Regions from separate parts of the Streptomyces sp. NPDC020898 genome, predicted to be linked through region 3. Evidence: riboswitches for the same ligand, from Rfam matches in the RefSeq annotation. Region 3 holds a riboswitch; each other region holds the start of a gene.
The links. A riboswitch is a leader RNA that binds a small molecule or an ion and turns the genes downstream of it on or off. The one in region 3 is predicted to bind cobalamin.

Region 1 (5,051 bases), on a different contig from region 3:
CGAAGAGGACCACGACCTTGTCCGAGGCCCGGTTGCCGTACTCGCACGGCGGGGTGCTCGTGCTGTCGTACGCCACATGGCAGCCGTCCCGGTAGACCGCGGAACGCGCCGACTTGATCTCGGTGAGGGGTGGGGCGAGGTTGCTGGGCAGGCTCCTGGGGGACTCCTCCAGGAGCTGGCGCAGTCGCAGGGCCGGGTTCGGGGCCGTCGTCATCTCCTGCCTCAACTGGGCTGCGGGGCGGCCCGAGTCGAGCGGCGGCGGGAACGCGTACGCCGTTACGGCGATCATCGCCGCGACCGCCGACAGGGCCACCCCGAGCCGCAGAGCGCGCGCGGGGCGGCCACGGAAGGTGGGGTGGAACCGTACGGGGTTCTCCACCAGGCGCAGGGTCGCCCAGGCCAGGAGTAGGGCGATCGCGCAGAGCAGGAGGGCCAGCCGGACGCTGGTGGTCTCGGGGAGTCTGCCGAGTGCCACGGGGCCTATGAGCAGCAGCGGCCAGTGCCACAGGTACCAGCCGTACGACAGGCCGCCCAGCCGGACCAACGGGCGCCGGGACAGGACCAGTTGAGCGCCGTACGGGGAAGGGGCGCAGCCGCCGGCCAGGACGAGGACCGACCCGAGCACCGGCAGGAGCGCGTGATAGCCGGGGAACGGGGTGTCGTTGCCGTACAACACCGCTGAGAGCAAGATGCAGATCAGGCCCGTCCAGCTCATCGGTGCCGCCAACCGGGCGGGCAGCCTGCGCAGTTGGGCGGCGTACAGGGCCAGGAGGGCGCCGGCGCCCAGCTCCCAGAACCGTGTGTGCGAACCGAAGTACGCCCAGGACGGGACGTCCTGCGTCACGGCGACGCTCAGCCCGAACGACAGCAGGCAGAGCACCACAAGCGGCACCGCCAGCAGACCGCGCCCGCCTCCGCCTCCGTGCCCGCGTCCGCGTGCGCGTCCGATCGGGCGTACGAGCCGCCAACTGAGCAGGAGCAGCAGCGGCCACAGCAGGTAGAACTGCTCCTCCACCGCCAGCGACCAGAAGTGCTGGAAGGGGGACGGCGGGCTCCCCTCGGCCAGATAGTCCGTGCCGCCCGCGGCCAGCCGGAAGTTCACCACGTAGAGCGCGCTGCTCAGCGCGTCACCGGCGTACTCCTCGAAGCGGACTTTCGACAGGAACACCCAGGAAGCAACGAGGGTGGCCACGATGACGAGCGTCGACGCGGGGAGGAGGCGGAGGGCTCGGCGGGCGTAGAACCTGCGGATCGACATCCCGTCCGTGGTGGACAGTTCGCGCAGGAGTAACGAGGTGATGAGGAAACCGGAGATGACGAAGAAGACGTCGACGCCGACATAGCCGCCGGTGAACCCCCTGACCCCGGCGTGACTGAGGACGACTAGCGACACGGCCACGGCCCGCAGCCCCTGGATGTCGAGCCGCAGCACGGGGCTCGCGTTCGGTTCCGGATGCATGGGTTCCGGATGCCCGGGTTCCTGCCGCTGCGGTCGTGTCTTCACGCTCATCACAGACGGTCGGCCCGCTCGAACGGTTGTGGCACTCACCATCCGGTCACCAGATATTTTCCGGCGGTCCGCGTGCGCACCGTCCGTGCCCGGGAAGGCCGCCCGAGTGAAATGACCCGTCCGGCACGTTTGCTACGCTCACCGCGCCTCCCGTGGGGGAAGTCCGGTGAGAGTCCGGCGCTGACCCGCAACGGTATGCACGTCCCGGTCCGGTCCTCCGGATCCGGGTGTGCGAGCCCGATCACCCGCGGTGGCACTGCGAACCCCGATGACTGCTCGCCGCGGACTGCGAGAAGGGAACGTACGGCGGGCTCCCCCGCCGTGCCGCCCGGCTTTCCCGCCGGGCCCCTCCTGGTGATGACGAGGCGGCCCGAGGCGAAGGAACCACCCGCCGTGCGCCGAATACCCGTCGTGCCACTCGCCGTGGGGCTTCTCCTGCTGCTCGCCGTCTCCCTGCTGTGCGGGGTCGGGCTCGGGGCGTCCGGGATCGGCTGGGGGCAGGTGTTCCGGTTCCTGTGGGGCGGGATCAGCGGCGGGACCATCCGTGCCGATGAGCTCGCCGCGTACACCATCGTCTGGGAGCTGCGGCTGCCCCGGGTGGTGCTGGCCGCCGTCGTCGGGGGCGGGCTCGCGGCCGTCGGGGTGGCCGTGCAGGCCATGGTGCGCAACGCGCTCGCCGATCCGTTCGTGCTGGGGATCTCCTCCGGTGCGGCGGTCGGGGCCAACGCCGTGATCCTGCTGGGGGCGTTCGCCGGGCTCGGGGTGTGGGCGCTGTCCGTGTCCGCCTTCGTCTCCGCGCTCGCCGCGATGGTCCTCGTGTACGCCGTTGCCCGGTCGGCCGCTCATGGGCTGACGCCGCTGCGGCTGATCCTCACGGGTACGGCACTGGCGTACGGCTTCCAGGCCGTGACCACCGTGATGGTGTTCGGGGCCGCCCGGGGTGAGGCGGCCCGCTCGGCGATGATGTGGCTGCTCGGGAGTCTGGGCGGGGCGACCTGGGCGCAGGTGCCGATCGCCGCCGTGACCGTCGTCGCCGGGTGGGCGTGGCTCGCCCGGCGGGCCGAGTCGCTCAACGCGCTCGCCATGGGCGACGAGACGGCTTCCGCCCTCGGGGTCCAACCCTCCCGGCTGCGGCGGGAGTTGTTCCTCGTGACCGCCGCCGTGACCGGCACCGTCGTCGCCGTGAGCGGGGCCATCGGCTTCGTCGGGCTCATGGTCCCGCATGTCGTACGGATGCTCGTGGGCGCCGATCACCGGCGGGTGCTGGCCGTCGCGCCGATCGTCGGGGCCGTGCTGCTGGTGTGGGCCGACCTCCTGTCCCGGCTGCTTCTCGCACCGGCCGAACTGCCCGTCGGGGTGATCACCGCCGTGGTCGGCGTACCGGCGTTCCTGCTGCTGATGCGGCGCGGCGGCTACGCGTTCGGGGGGCGGTGAACGCGATGCGGCTCGACGTGGAGGGGGTGTCGGTCGACGCGGGGGCCGTTCGGCTCGTCGACGACATCCGGATGACGGTGGCCGGCGGCACCTTCGTGGGGCTCGTCGGGCCCAACGGGAGTGGGAAGTCCACCCTGTTGCGGTGCGTGTACCGGGCGCTGCGGCCTGCGGCGGGGGCTGTCCTCCTCGACGGGAGTGACGTGCACGGCATGGAACCCCGGGCCGCCGCCCGGGTGCTCGCCGCGCTGCCCCAGGAGTCGTCCGCCGAGTTCGACTTCACCGTCGGCGAGGTGGTCGGCATGGGCCGGCTGCCCCACGCGGGGCGTACGGCGGCCGGGGACCGGGAGATCTGCGGCGCCGCCATGGAACGCACGGGCGTCGCCCACCTCGCCGACCGCGGGTTCCTCGCCCTCTCCGGCGGCGAGAAGCAACGCGTCCTCATCGCACGGGCGTTGGCCCAGCAGCCCCGCGTCCTCGTCCTCGACGAACCCACCAACCACCTCGACATCGCCCACCAGTTGGACGTCCTGTCCCTGGTCCGCTCCAGCGGCCTGACCGTCCTGGCCGCCCTGCACGACCTCAACCTCGCCGCCGCGCACTGCGATCTGCTGTACGTCATCGCCGGGGGCCGGGTCGTCGCGTCGGGCCCACCGCACGATGTGCTCCAACCCGGGCTGCTGGCCGAGGTGTTCGGGGTCCGCGCCCATCCCGTACGGCATCCGGAGACGGGCGCCGTACAGCTGCTCTTCGATCTGCTTCCCACGTCGTCCTCTTAAGGAACTGCCCGTATGCGCAAGCCAGTTGTCGCCGCCGTGCTCCTGTCCGTCCTCGTCACCGGGTGCGGTGTCGACGTCGAGCCGGCGGCGAAGGCCGCGTCGCCCTCCGTCACCCTCACCAACTGCGGCCAGAAGGTGACGTACGACAAGGTTCCCGAGCGGGTCGTCACGAACGACGTCGGGATCACCGAGCTGATGTTCGCGCTCGGCCTGGAAGACCGGATGGCCGGGTTCGCCATGCCCGACGACAAGGGTGACCTGACCGGCGTGCCCTGGAAGGACGGCTACGAGAAGGTGAAGTGGCTGTCCAAGCAGCAGCTCACCAAGGAGAACGTCCTCGACGCCCGCGGCGACTGGGTCTTCGCCGGCTGGAACTACGGCTTCCGCGACGACAACGGCTTCACCCCGGCCGCGTTGAAGAAGCTCGGCATCCCCACGTACATCCTCACCGAGTCCTGCCGCAACGGCCGCACCAAGACCTCGCGGGGCATCATGCCGCCCCTGGACGCCCTCTACACCGACCTCACCAACCTCGGAAAGCTCTTCGGCGTCGAGCAGCGCGCGGCCACCCTGATCGCCGGCTTCAAGAAGCAGGTCGCCGCCGTACAAGCGAAGGCGCCCGCGAAGAGCCCCAAGGTGTTCCTGTACGACAGCGGCACGGACTCGCCCTTCACCTCCGGGCGGTACGCCGCCCCCGAGGAGGTCATCAGCAAGGCCGGCGGCGTCAACATCATGAACGACCTCGCCGACTCCTGGACGACGGTGGGCTGGGAGACGGTGGTCGACCGCGACCCGGACGTCATCGTCATCTGCGACTACGGGGACGTCAGCGCGGAACAGAAGCGCAAGTTCCTGCTGTCGTACGGCCCGTTGAAGAACGTCTCCGCCGTCAAGAACAAGCGCATCTTCGTCCTGGACTACGTGGACCTGGTCGAGAGCCCGCGCAATCCTTCGGCGATCGCTCGGCTGGGGGCCTATCTGCGAACGGTGACGGACGCCGGCTCCGCCTCGTAGGCACCTTGTCCCCTCTCCCCCACTCCCCCTCTCCCGCTATCCCCTCGGCGGTGTCACCAGCCCCCATTCGTATGCCGTGATGACCAACTGCACCCGGTCCCGGGCATCCAGCTTCGTCAGCAGTCTGCCCACGTGTGCCTTCGCCGTGGCCACGCTGATGTAGAGCTCCGAGGCGATCTCCGTGTTGGACAGTCCGCGGCCGATCAGGACGAGCACCTCGTGTTCGCGGTCGGTGATGCCCGGCACCGGCCGCACCTGCGGGGGCTCGGCGACGGGGCGGGCCGCGAACTCGGCGATCAGGCGACGGGTGACGCCCG
Region 2 (5,051 bases), on a different contig from region 3:
CTCGGCGGCCCGGCGCACCAGGGCGTCCGCGAGTCCGCGCTCGCGCAGCCACGCCAGTGCCTTGACGGTTCCCCGGGTCCCCGGAACGACGACGAGGTCGGCGTCGGCAAGTTCCTCCGGCCGGTCCACGAACCGCACCACGACGCCCGGTTCGGCGGCGAGCGCGTCGACGTCCGTGAAGTTGGACATGAGCGGCACCGCGCAGACGGCGACCCGCAGCACGTCCTCGCCGACGGGCGGCGCGACGACGGATTCCCGGACGGCCCCCCGCATCGACACCCGCAGCCCGTCCTCCTCGTCGATGCCGAGCCCGTGCCGGAAGGGCAGCACACCGTATGTCGGCCGTCCGGTGAGCCCGAGCAGCATGTCGAGCCCGGGCTCCAGCAACGACACATCACCGCGGAACTTGTTGACGAGGAACCCGGCCACAAGTGCCTGATCCTCGGGGGACAGCAGGGCGACGGTCCCGAAGAAGGAGGCGAAGACGCCACCCCGGTCGATGTCGCCGACTACAAGGACAGGCAGCCCGGCATTGCGGGCGATCCCCATGTTCACGATGTCGGTCCGCCGGAGATTGATCTCGGCGGGAGAACCGGCCCCCTCACAGATCACCGCGTCATACGTGCCCCGCAGTTCGGCGAGGCACTCCAGCACGGTCCCGAGAAGTTGCTGCTGCCGCCCCCCGTGATACCCACGCGCACTCAACTCGCCCACGGGTTTCCCCATCAGCACGACCTGACTGCTCTGCTCGCCCCCCGGCTTGAGCAGTACGGGATTCATGAGCACGGTGGGTTCCACCCGGCAGGCCTGCGCCTGCATGGCCTGCGCCCGCCCGATCTCGGCACCCTCCCGCGTCACGAACGAGTTGAGTGACATGTTCTGCGCCTTGAACGGTGCGACCTTGACCCCCTGCCGCACCAGCCACCGGCAGATCCCGGCGGTGACGACACTCTTGCCGGCATCGGAGGTGGTCCCGGCAACAAGCAGCCCCCCACCCACAGTCCTGCCACCGGCAGTTCCGCCACCCGCACTTCCGCCACTCACGATGTGGTCCGCCCCTTCGCGAGAAGCCGCCCGGCGACGCTGACGCCGAGCGCGAGCCAGGTGACGCGCCGGGACAGCCGTACGGCCCGTTCGATGTCGGGCACGCCGACGGCACGCCCGTACTCCCCGTTGAGCACGGGCCGATGCTCGACCCGCCCCGCGTACGACAACGTCCCGCCGAGCCGCACACCGAGCGCTCCCGCGAAGGAGGCCTCCACGGGCCCGGCGTTGGGGCTGGGGTGCTTGCGGGCATCGTCCCGCCAGGCCCGCACGGCGCCGCGTGGGTCGCCCCCCGCAACAGCGGCGAGTACGGCGGTGAGTCGGGCCCCGGGCCACCCCACGACATCGTCGAGCCGGGCGGACGCCCACCCGTACCGCCGGTAGTGGGCGGACTTGTGCCCGACCATGGCGTCCAGGGTGTTGACGGCCCGGAACCCGACCAGCCCGGGCACCCCGCCCAGGGCGCCCCACACCAGTGCGCCCACGACGGCGTCGGAGGTGTTCTCGGCGACGGACTCGACGACGGCCCGGGCGATCCCGTCGGCGTCGAGGGTCTGCGGATCGCGTCCGCAGAGGTGGGGCAGCCGAGTCCGGGCGCGGTCGAGGTCGCCGTCCGCGAGCGCGTACCCGATCGCCCGCGCCTCCCGGCCGAGGGAGGTACCGCCGACCACCGCCCAGGTGGCTGCGGCGGTGAGCGCGACGGAGGCGGGACGGGAGCGACGTACGGCACAACCGGCCGTGGCCGCAAGAGAGACGGCACCGCCGACACATACGGCGGTGTGCAGCGCGCCCCACCCGCGGTGGTCGCGCCAGAGCACTTGTTCGACGGCGTCGGCGGCCCGCCCGAACGCGGCGACCGGATGCCCGCGGCGAGGGTCGCCCAGGATCAGATCACCGAGAAGTCCGGCGGCGGCGCCGTACGCGAATACGCGATCGGCACGCATCGGCTCAGCCGGCCGCAGTGGCGGGAAGAGCCCTGGTCATGGACCTCGAACGGCAGCCGAACATGGCGAATTGTCCTCACTCAGGGTGTCCACGCCCTGGTTCGACGAGACCGGCGGCGAGAGTTCCTGGCTCCCGGGGATTCCTACCCCGGTGACAGTGGCGGGACCGCGCCGGATTCGCACCGGCTTCCTCTTCTGCCGCCGTACATGGCTCCGGCAGTCCACCACGGGCCCGGAACACCCGTCAACTTGCCGTTGACCTGGAAAGGAGGACTGTGCTGAGCCCCACACAAGGGAGCATCGGGTGGGCGGACAAACGCCCGCCCTGCCGGTAACCACCCACAGGGCGGCCGCCGTCAGGGCGGGCGACGAAGCCGGGTCGGCCCTCAGGCCACGATCAGATAGATCCCGTATCCGACGACCGCCGCGCAGGCCGCGAAGCACGCGTACGCGCCCGTGACCGCGAGCCCCGCCGTGCCTCCCTGCGCCACCGCCCGCTCGCGTCGCGAGAGCCCGACGATGCCGAGGGTGAACACGCCCACCATCGCCACGGTGATGACGAGACTGACGCCGAAGACGGAGCCGAGGGCTGCCCAGTCGATCTTCATGTTGCTTCCTTCTTGGTCGAACGGGGTCTCGGACTCAGAGGGCCGTCGCCGACGGCGTCGCCGCGACCTCGGCCGGGGCGGGGATGGTGGCCGTGAGGTCGTCGGTCACGGTGCCCGCGGGGGGCGGGGTGACCGCGGCGATGGCCGTCGTCACGATGCCCGCCGGTTCTCCGGCCTCGCCCTCGACGTCGTTGACGTTCGTGTGGTCGATCACCTCGCGCCGCGAGACGACCCAGATCGCCGCGCTGGAGCCGATCAGGAAGACCGCGACCAGTGCCGTGCCCCAGTCCCCGAACCCGGTGACCCATTCCGCCACGGCGCCGACCAGTGCCGCCGCCGGCAGCGTCAGTCCCCACGCCACGAACATCCGGGTCGCCGTCGACCAGCGGACCACGCCGCCCTTGCGGCCGAGGCCCGCGCCCATCACCGAACCCGACACCGAGTGCGTCGTGGAGAGGGAGAAGCCGAGGTGGGAGGAGGCCAGGATGACCGTCGCCGCGCTGGTCTGGGCCGCGAAGCCCTGCTGCGGCTGGAGATCGGTCAGGCCCTTGCCCATCGTGCGGATGATGCGCCAGCCGCCCAGGTACGTGCCGAGCGCGATGGCCAGGCCCGCGGAGAGGATGACCCACACCGGCGGGTCGGAGTCGGGGGCGACAGCGCCGCCCGAGACGAGGGCGAGGGTGATGATGCCCATCGTCTTCTGTGCATCGTTCGTGCCGTGGGCCAGCGACACCAGGCCCGCGGAGGCGATCTGGCCGACCCGGAAGCCCTTCTCCGCCGCCTTGCCCTCGGCCCGCTGGGCGGCGAGCCGGTACGACAGTCTCGTCGCCAGCATCGCGGCGATGCCCGCCACGATCGGGGCGGCGATGGCCGGGATCAGCACCTTCGTCACCAGCACGTCGCCGTGGACGGCGCCCGCGCCCGCCGAGGCGATGGTCGCGCCGATCAGGCCGCCCATGAGGGCGTGCGAGGAACTGGAGGGAAGCCCGACCAGCCAGGTCAGCAGATTCCAGAGGATCGCGCCGACCAACGCGGCGAAGATCACCTCGGGACGGATACCGCTCTCGTCGACAAGGCCCTTGGAGATCGTGTTGGCGACCTCCACGGAGAGGAAGGCGCCCACGAGGTTGAGGACGGCCGACATGGCCACCGCAACCTTGGGCTTCAGAGCGCCGGTCGAGATGGTGGTGGCCATCGCGTTGGCGGTGTCGTGGAAACCGTTCGTGAAATCGAACGCGAGCGCGGTGACGACCACGATCGCGAGGATCAGCGAGAAGCTTTCCATTTACCCAGATTTCTTCGGGACGTCAGTGCCTGCTGGACCGTAAGCAACCTGGATGAACGGAAGGTGAACTGGCGGGGGATACGCGATGACTTGAAATGAGGCGTCGCCCCGCCGGATGTGCCGGACGGGCGACTCCCCCTTCGACCGGTCTCCCGCTCCCCCTTCGCCTACCCCTTCGCGAACTGCCTGAGCTGGGCCAATGACCCGTTGAAGAGATTCTGGTCACCCGGGAGCGTGCCGCTGTTGTCGTACTGCCAGAACGTCCAGAATTTCCAGCCACCGGACGGCAGCGCCCCCGCGTCGGCCGCGTTGTAGCGAGCCAGCCACAGAGAGTGTTTCGAGGTGAAGACACTGCTGCTGTTCGTGCACGTGTTCCACCAGTGGGCGGTCGTGTAGATGACCGGACGGCGGCCGGTGAGGCGGTTGACCTCGTTGCTGAAGGCCGTGATCCAGGCGGCCATCCTGGCCTTGCTCAACCCGTAGCACTTCTTCTTGCTGTACGGGTTGTACTCGATGTCGAGCGCGGGCGGCAGCGTCCAGCCGTCCGCGCGCCAGCCGCCGCCGTTGCGCACGAAGTGCTGGGCCTGGGTGATGCCGGACGACTTGTCCGGCAGGGCGAAGTGGTACGCGCCGCGGATGAGGCCCGCGGTCCGTGAGCCGTTGTACTGCTGGCTGAAGTACGGATTGCGATAAGTGTGGGACTCGGTCGCCTTGACGTACACGAAGGTGGCGCCCTTTGCCTTCGCGGACGACCAGTTGACGTCCTTCTGGTGCGACGAGACGTCGTGCCCCTTCGGCTTCCCCGCCGCCGAGACCGGAACCTCCGTCAGGAGGGTTCCGCCGATGGCGAGTGCCGCCGCGGTCGCCGCGAGTATGCGCGAGCGGTGGCGTAAGGATTTGCGATGGAACGGTTTGCGATCACGGGCCATGTGTCCCCCCGGAATGGCGGCGTGCGTGACAAATCCCCCAGAGATTACTGGAAGATCGACGAACCTCCGGCGGCCTCCGGCCAAAGCGCGCGCACGCGCCGTTGTATGCGCATGTGCGCCCTTACGGTTGCCGGAGTTCCGCCCTACAGTGCCCTCGCCCGGCGCCGGTCCGGGACCGGGCCTGACAGGATCACGGCATGGCTGAGCAGCGACGGGACGGGCGTGACGTGCGAGACAGTGC
Region 3 (5,051 bases):
TACCGGCGGCTATCTACGCGGCGGGCGCGGCCGGGTTCTTCGCGGTGCCCTACACGATCCTCATCTACCCGCTGATGTTCGTGTTCCTGCCCCGCCTGTGGTCCGTCTCGCACAAGCACGGGTACGTCACCACCTCGGACTTCGTGCGCGGCCGGTTCGGCTCGAAGGGGCTGTCGCTGGCGGTCGCCGTCACCGGCATCCTGGCGACGATGCCGTACATCGCGCTCCAACTGGTCGGTATCCAGGCCGTCCTGGACGTCATGGGCGTCGGCGGTGGCGAGGACACCAACTGGTTCGTCAAGGACCTGCCGCTGCTGATCGCCTTCGGTGTGCTGGCCGCGTACACGTACTCGTCGGGTCTGCGGGCGCCCGCGCTGATCGCGTTCGTGAAGGACGCGCTGATCTACATCGTCATCGCGGTCGCGATCATCTACATCCCGATCAAGCTGGGCGGCTTCGACGAGATCTTCAAGGCCGCGGGCGACGCCTTCTCCCAGACCAACCCGGCGACCGGCAAACCGCGCGGTGCGCTGGCTCCCGGCGAGGCCTCGCAGTGGACGTACGCCACGCTGGCGCTCGGCTCGGCACTCGCGCTGTTCATGTACCCGCACAGCGTGACCGCGGTGCTGTCGAGCCGCAGCCGTGACGTGATCCGCCGCAACTCCACGATCCTGCCCCTGTACTCGCTGATGCTGGGCCTGCTCGGACTGCTGGGCTTCATGGCGATCGCGGCCGGAGTCAAGGTCACCAACGGCCAGTTGGCGATCCCTCAGCTCTTCGAGGACATGTTCCCGGCGTGGTTCGCGGGCGTGGCGTTCGCGGCGATCGGCATCGGTGCGCTCGTTCCGGCAGCCATCATGTCCATCGCGGCGGCGAACCTCTTCACCCGCAACATCTACAAGGACTTCCTCAAGCCCGACGCGACACCGGAGCAGGAGACGAAGGTCTCCAAGCTGGTCTCGCTCGTGGTGAAGGTGGGCGCGCTGGTCTTCGTCCTGACCATGGACAAGACGGTCGCCATCAACTTCCAGCTCCTGGGCGGCATCTGGATCCTGCAGACCTTCCCCGCCCTGGTCGGCGGTCTGTTCACCCGCTGGTTCCACCGCTGGGCCCTGCTCGCCGGCTGGGCGGTCGGCATGCTGTACGGCACGCTGGCGGCGTACGGCGTCGCGTCTCCGACGCAGAAGCACTTCGGGGGCAGCTCGAAGGAGATCCCCGGGATCGGTGAGATCGGGTACATCGGTCTGACGGCGTTCATCCTGAACGTCGTCATCACGGTGGTCCTCACCTTCGTCCTGAAGGCGATGAACGCGCCGGACGGTGTGGACGAGACCAACCCGTCGGACTACACGGCGGACGCGGGGGATCCGGGCGTGGTGGAGAAGTTGCCGCCGGCCACGGCAGGCGCCGCGCACTGAGGGCTCCGCCGGGTGCGTGGTTCTTTGACCGCGGGCCCGGTGGGGGCTTGTCGCGCAGTTCCCCGCGCCCCTGAAGGGGCGCCACAACGGGCCGTTGGAGAAATCCGGCGGCCCGTTGTTGTGTCTCTTTAGGGGCGACGCGACACAACATGTGGGGGTGCGTCTGCGGCCCGGCACAAGATGTATGCTCATCTCGCTGTCGCCGCAGGGGAATCCGGTGCGAATCCGGAACTGTCCCGCAACGGTGTACACGTTCACATTCGTGCCCTCGCACGGTCGTGCGCGTGTCCAGTCCGAGGACCTGCCGACGGTGCGCCCGGCCGACCGGCCCGGGTGTCTGACGTCCGGGTCTCGTGGAGTGGGCCGGTGGACGCGCGCGTGCCCGTAAGGCGTCCGTGTGCCCCGCTGCCCTCCCGCCAGGCCCCGTGCCGAGCGAGGGAGAGCCCCCACGTGACCATCGCGCCAGCCGAACCGGTTTCAGCGACTCCGGCGGAGACCGACCGTACCGACGGTCCCGGGACCGCGCTGCTGCGGATCCTGACCGAGCTGACCGCCGACCTTCCCGACGCCGACCCCGGCCGGGTCGCCGCCGCCGCGTTGCGCGGCCGGTCAGCCCGGGCCGACGTGTCGGAGCTGCGCGAGCTGGCCACCGAGGCTGCGGCCGGCCTCATCTCCGAGGACCCCGCGTACTCCCGGCTGGCCGCCCGGCTGCTGACCGTCAGCATCGCCGCCGAGGCCGCCTCACAGGGCGTCACCTCCTTCACGGAGTCGGTCACGGTCGGGCACCGGGAGGGCCTGATCGCCGACCGCACCGCAGAGTTCGTACGGCTGCACGCGGACCGTCTGAACGCCCTGATCGACGTCGAGGGCGACGACCGCTTCGGGTACTTCGGGCTGCGTACCCTCCACAGCCGGTACCTCCTGCGCCACCCGATCACGCGCCGGGTCATCGAGACGCCCCAGCACTTCATGCTGCGCGTCGCGAGCGGTCTCGCCGAGGACGACACTGTCCGCGCCTTCGACGAAGTCGCCGCGCTCTACCGGCTGATGAGCCGCCTCGACTACCTCCCCTCCTCCCCCACCCTCTTCAACTCCGGTACCCGGCACCCCCAGATGTCGTCCTGCTACCTCCTCGACTCCCCCGTCGACGAGCTGGACTCCATCTACGACCGCTACCACCAGGTCGCCCGCCTCTCCAAGCACGCCGGTGGCATCGGACTGTCGTACAGCCGGATTCGCTCACGCGGGTCCCTCATCCGCGGCACCAACGGGCACTCCAACGGCATCGTCCCGTTCCTGAAGACGCTGGACGCCTCGGTCGCGGCCGTGAACCAGGGCGGCCGGCGCAAGGGCGCGGCCGCGGTGTACCTGGAGACCTGGCACTCCGACATCGAGGAGTTCCTGGAGCTGCGCGACAACACGGGCGAGGACGCCCGCCGTACGCACAACCTGAACCTCGCGCACTGGATCCCGGACGAGTTCATGCGCCGGGTGAACGCGGACGCCCTCTGGTCGCTCTTCTCCCCCTCCGACGTGCCCGAGCTGGTCGACCTGTGGGGCGACGACTTCGACGCCGCCTATCGCAGGGCCGAGGAGGCCGGGCTCGCCCGCAGGACCATCCCGGCCCGTGATCTGTACGGCCGCATGATGCGTACGCTCGCGCAGACCGGCCAAGGCTGGATGACCTTCAAGGACGCGGCCAACCGCACCGCCAACCAGACGGCCGAGCCGGGCAGCGTCGTCCACTCCTCGAACCTCTGCACCGAGATCCTGGAGGTCACGGACGACGGGGAGACGGCGGTCTGCAACCTGGGCTCGGTGAACCTCGGCGCGTTCGTGGTCGACGGGGACATCGACTGGGAGCGGCTGGACGAGACGGTCCGCACCGCCGTCACCTTCCTCGACCGGGTCGTCGACATCAACTTCTACCCGACCGAGCAGGCGGGCCGCTCCAACTCCCGCTGGCGCCCGGTCGGTCTGGGCGCGATGGGCCTCCAGGACGTCTTCTTCAAGCTGCGCGTCCCCTTCGACTCGCCCGAGGCCAAGGCCCTCTCCACCCGCATCGCCGAGCGCGTGATGCTCGCCGCGTACGAGGCCTCCACCGACCTCGCCGAGCGCAACGGCCCGCTGCCGGCCTGGGACAAGACCCGTACGGCCCGCGGTGTGCTCCACCCCGACCACTACGACGTCGAGCTGAACTGGCCCGAGCGCTGGGCGGCGCTGCGGGAACGGATCGCCGCGACCGGGATGCGCAACTCCCTGCTCCTGGCGATCGCGCCGACCGCCACCATCGCCTCGATCGCCGGTGTGTACGAGTGCATCGAGCCGCAGGTGTCCAACCTGTTCAAGCGCGAGACGCTGTCCGGCGAGTTCCTCCAGGTCAACTCCTACCTGGTCCAGGAGCTCAAGGACCTCGGCGTGTGGGACGCCCGCACCCGTGAGGCGCTGCGCGAGGCGAACGGCTCGGTGCAGGACTTCACGTGGATCCCGGCCGACGTACGGGCGCTGTACCGCACGGCGTGGGAGATCCCGCAGCGCGGCCTGATCGACATGGCGGCGGCCCGGACCCCGTTCCTGGACCAGGCCCAGTCCCTGAACCTGTTCCTGGAGACGCCGACCATCGGCAAGCTCTCCTCGATGTACGCGTACGCCTGGAAGTCGGGCCTGAAGACGACGTACTACCTGCGCTCCCGCCCGGCGACCCGCATCGCCCGCGCCGCGCAGGCATCCGTTCCCGTCCAGCAGCCGACCCCCGAAGACGCCGTCGCCTGCTCCCTGGAAAACCCCGAGTCCTGCGAGGCGTGCCAGTAAATGTCCAGCGAAACCAAGAACCTTCTCGACCCGGGCTTCGAACTCACGCTCCGCCCCATGCGCTACCCGGACTTCTACGAGCGCTACCGGGACGCCATCAAGAACACCTGGACCGTCGAGGAGGTCGACCTCCACTCGGACGTCACCGACCTGGCGAAGCTGTCCGAGGGTGAGCAGCACATGATCGGCCGGCTGGTCGCGTTCTTCGCGACGGGCGACTCGATCGTCTCGAACAACCTGGTGCTCACGCTCTACAAGCACATCAACTCCCCCGAGGCGCGCCTGTACCTGAGCCGCCAGCTCTTCGAGGAGGCCGTGCACGTCCAGTTCTATCTGACGCTGCTCGACACCTATCTCCCCGATCCGGAGGACCGGGCGGCGGCCTTCGACGCGGTGGAGAACATCCCGTCCATCCGTGAGAAGGCCGAGTTCTGCTTCAAGTGGATCAACGAGGTCGAGAAGCTGGACCGCCTGGAGACCCAGGCCGACCGCCGCCGCTTCCTCCTCAACCTGATCTGCTTCGCCGCGTGCATCGAAGGGCTCTTCTTCTACGGTGCTTTCGCGTACGTCTACTGGTTCCGCAGCCGGGGTCTGCTGCACGGCCTGGCCACCGGCACCAACTGGGTGTTCCGGGACGAGACCATGCACATGAGCTTCGCGTTCGAGGTGGTCGACACCGTCCGCAAGGAGGAGCCGGAGCTGTTCGACGAGCGGCTCCAGCAGGAGGTGACCGACATGATGCGGGAGGCGGTCGAGGCGGAACTCCAGTTCGGCCGCGACCTGTGCGGTGAGGGTCTGCCGGGCATGAACACCGAGTCGATG
Region 4 (5,051 bases), on a different contig from region 3:
ACCTGCCGGGCGACCTCGATGCCGTGCGCGACGTCGGCCGTCCACACGCTGCCGGAGAGCCCGTAGTCGGAGTCGTTGGCGATCTTCACGGCCTCGGACGCGTCGCCGTCGTACGGGAGCAGGCAGATGACCGGGCCGAAGATCTCCTCGCGGGCGATGCGCATCGAGTTGTCGACGTCGCCGAAGAGGGTCGGTTCCACGTACCAGCCGCGGTCGAGGCCGGCCGGGCGTCCGCCGCCGGTGAGGATCTTGGCGCCCTCCTCCTGGCCGATGCGGATGTAGTCGAGGTTGCGCTGCTGCTGCCGCTTCGCGACCAGCGGGCCGAGCTGGGTCGCCGGGTCGAGCGGGTCGCCGACCACCAGCGCGCTCGCGGCCTGGGTGAAGGCGTCCGCGAACTCGTCGTAGCGGGAGCGCGGGAGCAGAATGCGGGTCTGGGCCACGCACGCCTGCCCGTTGTTCATCCATGCGGCGGACGCGATGCCGGGGACGGCGGTGTCGAGGTCCGCGTCGGGGAGGACGATCGCCGCCGACTTGCCGCCCAACTCCAGTGTCACGCCGGTGAGATGACGGGAGGCGACCTCCATCACGCGCTTGCCGGCCGCGACCGAACCGGTGAAGGCGACCTTGTCGACGCCGGGGTGGCCGACGAGGTACTCGCTGACCTCGCGGTCGGCGGGGAGGATCGACAGGACGCCGGGCGGCAGTCCCGCCTCCTTCGTTATCTCCGCGAGGATGTACGCGTCGAGGGGCGACTCGGGCGACGGTTTCAGGACCACCGTGCAGCCGGTGAGCAGCGCGGGCGCGAGCTTGGCCGCCGCGACGAACTGCGGGACGTTCCAGGGGACCACGGCGGCGACGACCCCCACCGGCTCGCGCCGGACGAGGATGCGGCCGAGGACTCCGTCGCGTGTCTCCTCGTACGTGAAGTCGCGGGCGACCGTGATTGCCGAGTCCCAGACCATCATCGCGCCGAGGGCCTGCGCGAGGACGCTCCAGGAGTACGGGGAGCCGTTCTCGGAGGAGATGACGCGGGCGATCTCCTCGTACCGGGCAGCGATGCCGTCCTTGATGCGGGTGACGACGGCGATGCGCTCGTCGAGGGTCGTCCGTGGCCAGGGTCCCTCGTCGAAGGCGGTGCGCGCGACGGCGACGGCCCGGTCGACGTCGGCCGTCGAGGCGTGCGGTACGCGGCCGATGACCTCTTCGGTGTGCGGGGAGATCACCTCGATGACGTCCTTGCCGAGCGGGTCGGTCAACTCCCCGCCGATGAACAGCTGTCCGTGTTCCACGAGCTCGGTCATGGCCGACTGCCTCTCCGGGTACCGTCTCTGACGGTGCGTCAGATAGATAGGGAGACAGTTACCAGGTCCCCTTCGAGGAGTCCACAGCCCTCACACCACTTCGCCCGCCACAAGTGACTCCCGCCATGAGCGACTGCCGCCATGAGTGACTTGGGCTCCCATTGGAACCGGTTCTAGTTATAGTTGGGCCAGCCGGCCTCAGGGGAGCCCATGACACAGGTGTCGACGCAGGTGACCGATCACGGCGGGGGCGTCCGGTCCCTCCGGGTCCCCATTCCGAACAATCCCCTCGGCTACACGCTGGTGTACGTCGTCGACACCGACAGCGGACCGGTGCTCGTCGACACCGGCTGGGACGATCCGCTGTCCTGGGACGCGCTCACCGAGGGACTGGTGGCGTGCGGGACGACGGTCGGGGAGATCCACGGGATGGTGATCACCCATCACCATCCTGACCACCACGGCCTGTCGGGCCAGGTGCGCGAGGCCTCCGGGGCGTGGATCGCGATGCACGAGGCCGACATCTCCGTCGTCCGGCGGACGCGGGAGAACCGCGTCGAACGCTGGTACACGTACATGATCGCGAAGTTGGCGGCGGCCGGAGCGCCCGACGAGCACGTGGCGACCCTGCGCGCGATCCACCCCAGCGCCCTGCCCGGCTTCTCGCCCGCGCTCCCCGACCGCGAGATCGTCCCCGGCGAACTGCTCACCCTCCCCGGCCGCCGGCTGCGCGCGATCTGGACGCCGGGCCACACCCCCGGCCATGTCTGCCTCCACCTGGAGGAGGCCCACCCCACCCAACTCCCGGGCAACGGGCGCCTGTTCTCCGGCGACCACCTGCTGCCCGGGATCACCCCGCACATCGGCCTGTACGAGGACCCGGACGACACGACGATCGCCGACCCCCTCGGCGACTACCTCGACTCCCTGGAGCGCGTCGGACGCCTCGCCCCGGCCGAGGTGCTCCCGGCCCACCGGCACGCCTTCCCCGACGCGACCGTCCGCGTACGGGAGTTGCTCGACCACCACGACGAACGCCTCGCCGGTCTCCGCGCCCTCCTCACCACTCCCCTCACCCCCTGGCAGCTCGCGGAACGCATGGAGTGGAACCGCCCCTGGTCCGAGATCCCCCCGGGATCGAGGAACATCGCGGTCTCGGAGGCGGAGGCCCATGTCCGGCGCCTGGTGAAACGGGGGCAGGCGGAGGCGGTGACGGGGAGCGAGCCGGTGACGTACGTGGCGGTGTGAGCCGAAAAGGCTGGCCGGTACAGTGAACGGGTCGTCATCACACCCGTACGGGGGGAAGCCGGTGCAATTCCGGCGCTGACCCTCCCCCAGTGCCTTAAGGGCCTGGGAGGTACCCCCATCGTGAGCAGCCCGGTCACCCGCCGGGGCTGTGAGCCGGATTGCCCCGTGCGGACCGTGACCGGCTCGCGGCACCGGCGGCCCGCCGGTGTGCGGCACCGTCGAGGTATACGGAGCCGAGCCGCCCGGGGTGTCCCGTGCTGCCCGTCTCCCCGCAGGGAGAGGCACCCGCCGATCATGAATGTCCGCCGCAGCGCCACGGCTCTGGCCGTCATCGCCGTCACTCTGACCGGCGGCGGTCAGGCGTCCGCCGCCTCGCCGTCCCCCTCGCCCACCCTCCCCGCCGGGCTGTACGGCACCGCCGACCCCACCTACGACGGTGTCTGGCGCCAGTCCCTCGCCCTGCTCGCCCAGGACACCGTGGGCGTGAAGCCCGCCGCCGCGGCCGTGGACTGGCTGGCCGGGCAGCAGTGCGCGAGCGGCGCCTTCGCGCCCTTCCGGGGGGATGCCGGTTCGCCGTGCGACGCCAAGAACCTCGTCGACACCAACAGCACCGGCGCCGCCGTCCAGGCCCTCGCCGCGCTGGGCGGACAGGACGCGGTGGTCGGCAAGGCCGTCGCCTGGCTGAAGTCGGTGCAGAACAAGGACGGCGGCTGGGGGTACGCGGCCGGCGGGGCCAGCGACGCGAACTCCACCTCCGTGGTCGTCGGGGCCCTTGCCGCAGCAGGCGAGAAGCCCGGCGCGGTCACCAAGGGCGGGAAGTCGCCGTACGACCTGCTGGTGAAGCTGGCCCTTCCGTGCGGTGAGAGTGGTGGGGGTGCCTTCGCCTACCAGCCGGACAAGAAGGGCACGCTCGCCGCCAACGCCGACGCGACGGCGGCGGCCGTGGTCGGCCTGCTGGGGAAGGGACTTTCCGGGGCGGCCGTGAAGCCGACCGACACCTCCGCGGCCTGCTCGGACTCCGGCGAGCCGGGGCAGGCCGCGCGCAACGGCGCCGCCTACCTCGTCCAGGCCATGGCCAAGGACAAGCACCTCACGTCCGCGCTGGCCGGCGCCGAGGACCAGCCCGACTACGGCAACACCGCGGATGCCGTCCTCGCCCTCGCGACCGCCGGTCAGGGGCAGCGGGCGGCCGACGCGCTGGGCTGGCTGGAGACCGACTCCGCCCAGTGGGCGAAGCAGGCGGGGCCGGCGGCCTACGCGCAGCTGATCCTGGCGGCGCACGCCCAGTCCGCCGACCCGCGCGACTTCGGCGGCCAGGACCTGGTGGCCCTCCTCAACGCGACCGGACCGGCGCCCGCGTCCCCGAGCCCGGCCGTCAAGGACAGCGACAAGCCCAGCAAGGACGACGACAGCGACAGCAGCTTCGGGACGCTGTGGACCGTCGGTGTCTTCCTCGTCGCCGGGGTGGGCATCGGCTTCCTGCTCAGCGGGCGCAACAAGAGGAAGCAGCAGCCGTGATCCGGCGCCGCGCGCTCTCGCTCGCCCTGGCCGCGTTCCTCCTCCTGGCCGGCGCCGGCCAGGCCCAGGCCACCGGCTACCGCTACTGGTCCTTCTGGGAGCGCGACGGCGACGGCTGGACGTACGCCACACAGGGCCCGTCGACCGCCCGTCCCTCCGACGGTGACGTCCAGGGCTTCCGCTTCGCCGTGAGCCCGGACTCGAAGGACGCCGCCCGGCCGCGCGGCGACGCCGTGTTCACGGTCGTCTGCGCGAGGACGCCCGCGCGGGAGGGCCAGAAGCGGGTGGCGCTCGTCATCGACTTCGGTACGTCCGCCGACGCGCCGTCCGGCGAGACCCCGCCCGCGGTGCGTACGGTGTGCGCCCGCGTCGGCCCCGACGCGACCACGGCGGACGCCCTCGCCTCGGTCGCCAAGCCGTTGCGTTATGACTCCGGCGCGTTGTTGTGTGCGATCGCCGACTATCCGCGGGTCGGCTGCGCCGAGGCTGTGGGGGCGGAGAGGTCTGGTGGGGGCGCGGATTCGGACGGTGGGCCGTCCGTGGGCCTCTTCGCGGGGGCCGCCGCCGTGGTCCTGCTCGGGGCGGGGGCCGTCTGGCAGATGCGGCGCCGCAGGCATGTATGAGCGTCGCTCCGCGGGAAGGGTCGTTTTGGACCTGCGGGCCGGTGGGGGCTTGTCGCGCAGTTCCCCGCGCCCCTATGGGGGCGTCGTTGCGCACCCGGCTTCACCAGGACCGTCCATGCACCCCGGGGCCTGGTGGGTGTGGTCCCTCGGGCTCGGTGCTGCCGCTACCCGTACCACCAACCCCCTTCTCCTGTGCCTCCTCATCGTTGTGGCCGGGTATGTCGTCGCCACGCATCGCACCGATGCTCCGTGGGCGCGGTCCTACGGTGCCTTCGTCAAGCTCGGGCTGGCTGTTCTCGTCATCCGGCTTGTCTTCGCCGTCGTCCTCGGGTCGCCGATTCCCGGTTCGCATGTCGTCGTC

Region 1: it holds a riboswitch for cobalamin, as region 3 does, so the genes downstream of both, ACH4TV_RS04400 (FecCD family ABC transporter permease) here and ACH4TV_RS09240 (ribonucleoside-diphosphate reductase subunit alpha) in region 3, are expected to answer to the same signal.
Region 2: it holds a riboswitch for cobalamin, as region 3 does, so the genes downstream of both, ACH4TV_RS41610 (cobalamin biosynthesis protein) here and ACH4TV_RS09240 (ribonucleoside-diphosphate reductase subunit alpha) in region 3, are expected to answer to the same signal.
Region 4: it holds a riboswitch for cobalamin, as region 3 does, so the genes downstream of both, ACH4TV_RS02835 (prenyltransferase/squalene oxidase repeat-containing protein) here and ACH4TV_RS09240 (ribonucleoside-diphosphate reductase subunit alpha) in region 3, are expected to answer to the same signal.

What each region holds. Positions count from the first base shown of each region.
Region 1 is NZ_JBIRRV010000001.1:981,905-986,955, forward strand. Features, by position in the region: gene ACH4TV_RS04395 (acyltransferase family protein) at 1-1,459, opposite strand, end outside; cobalamin riboswitch at 1,635-1,778, shown strand; gene ACH4TV_RS04400 (FecCD family ABC transporter permease) at 1,868-2,944, shown strand; gene ACH4TV_RS04405 (ABC transporter ATP-binding protein) at 2,950-3,720, shown strand; gene ACH4TV_RS04410 (ABC transporter substrate-binding protein) at 3,733-4,734, shown strand; gene ACH4TV_RS04415 (response regulator) at 4,771-5,051, opposite strand, start outside.
Region 2 is NZ_JBIRRV010000022.1:56,247-61,297, forward strand. Features, by position in the region: gene ACH4TV_RS41605 (cobyric acid synthase) at 1-999, opposite strand, end outside; gene ACH4TV_RS41610 (cobalamin biosynthesis protein) at 1,041-1,988, opposite strand; cobalamin riboswitch at 2,086-2,229, opposite strand; gene ACH4TV_RS41615 (hypothetical protein) at 2,375-2,596, opposite strand; gene ACH4TV_RS41620 (anion permease) at 2,631-3,881, opposite strand; gene ACH4TV_RS41625 (lysozyme) at 4,049-4,810, opposite strand; gene ACH4TV_RS41630 (class II aldolase/adducin family protein) at 5,008-5,051, shown strand, end outside.
Region 3 is NZ_JBIRRV010000002.1:291,899-296,949, forward strand. Features, by position in the region: gene mctP (monocarboxylate uptake permease MctP) at 1-1,418, shown strand, start outside; cobalamin riboswitch at 1,565-1,742, shown strand; gene ACH4TV_RS09240 (ribonucleoside-diphosphate reductase subunit alpha) at 1,869-4,229, shown strand; gene ACH4TV_RS09245 (ribonucleotide-diphosphate reductase subunit beta) at 4,230-5,051, shown strand, end outside.
Region 4 is NZ_JBIRRV010000001.1:638,767-643,817, forward strand. Features, by position in the region: gene ACH4TV_RS02825 (aldehyde dehydrogenase) at 1-1,301, opposite strand, end outside; gene ACH4TV_RS02830 (MBL fold metallo-hydrolase) at 1,512-2,549, shown strand; cobalamin riboswitch at 2,561-2,709, shown strand; gene ACH4TV_RS02835 (prenyltransferase/squalene oxidase repeat-containing protein) at 2,844-4,067, shown strand; gene ACH4TV_RS02840 (SCO2322 family protein) at 4,067-4,690, shown strand; gene ACH4TV_RS02845 (energy-coupling factor transporter transmembrane component T) at 4,806-5,051, shown strand, end outside.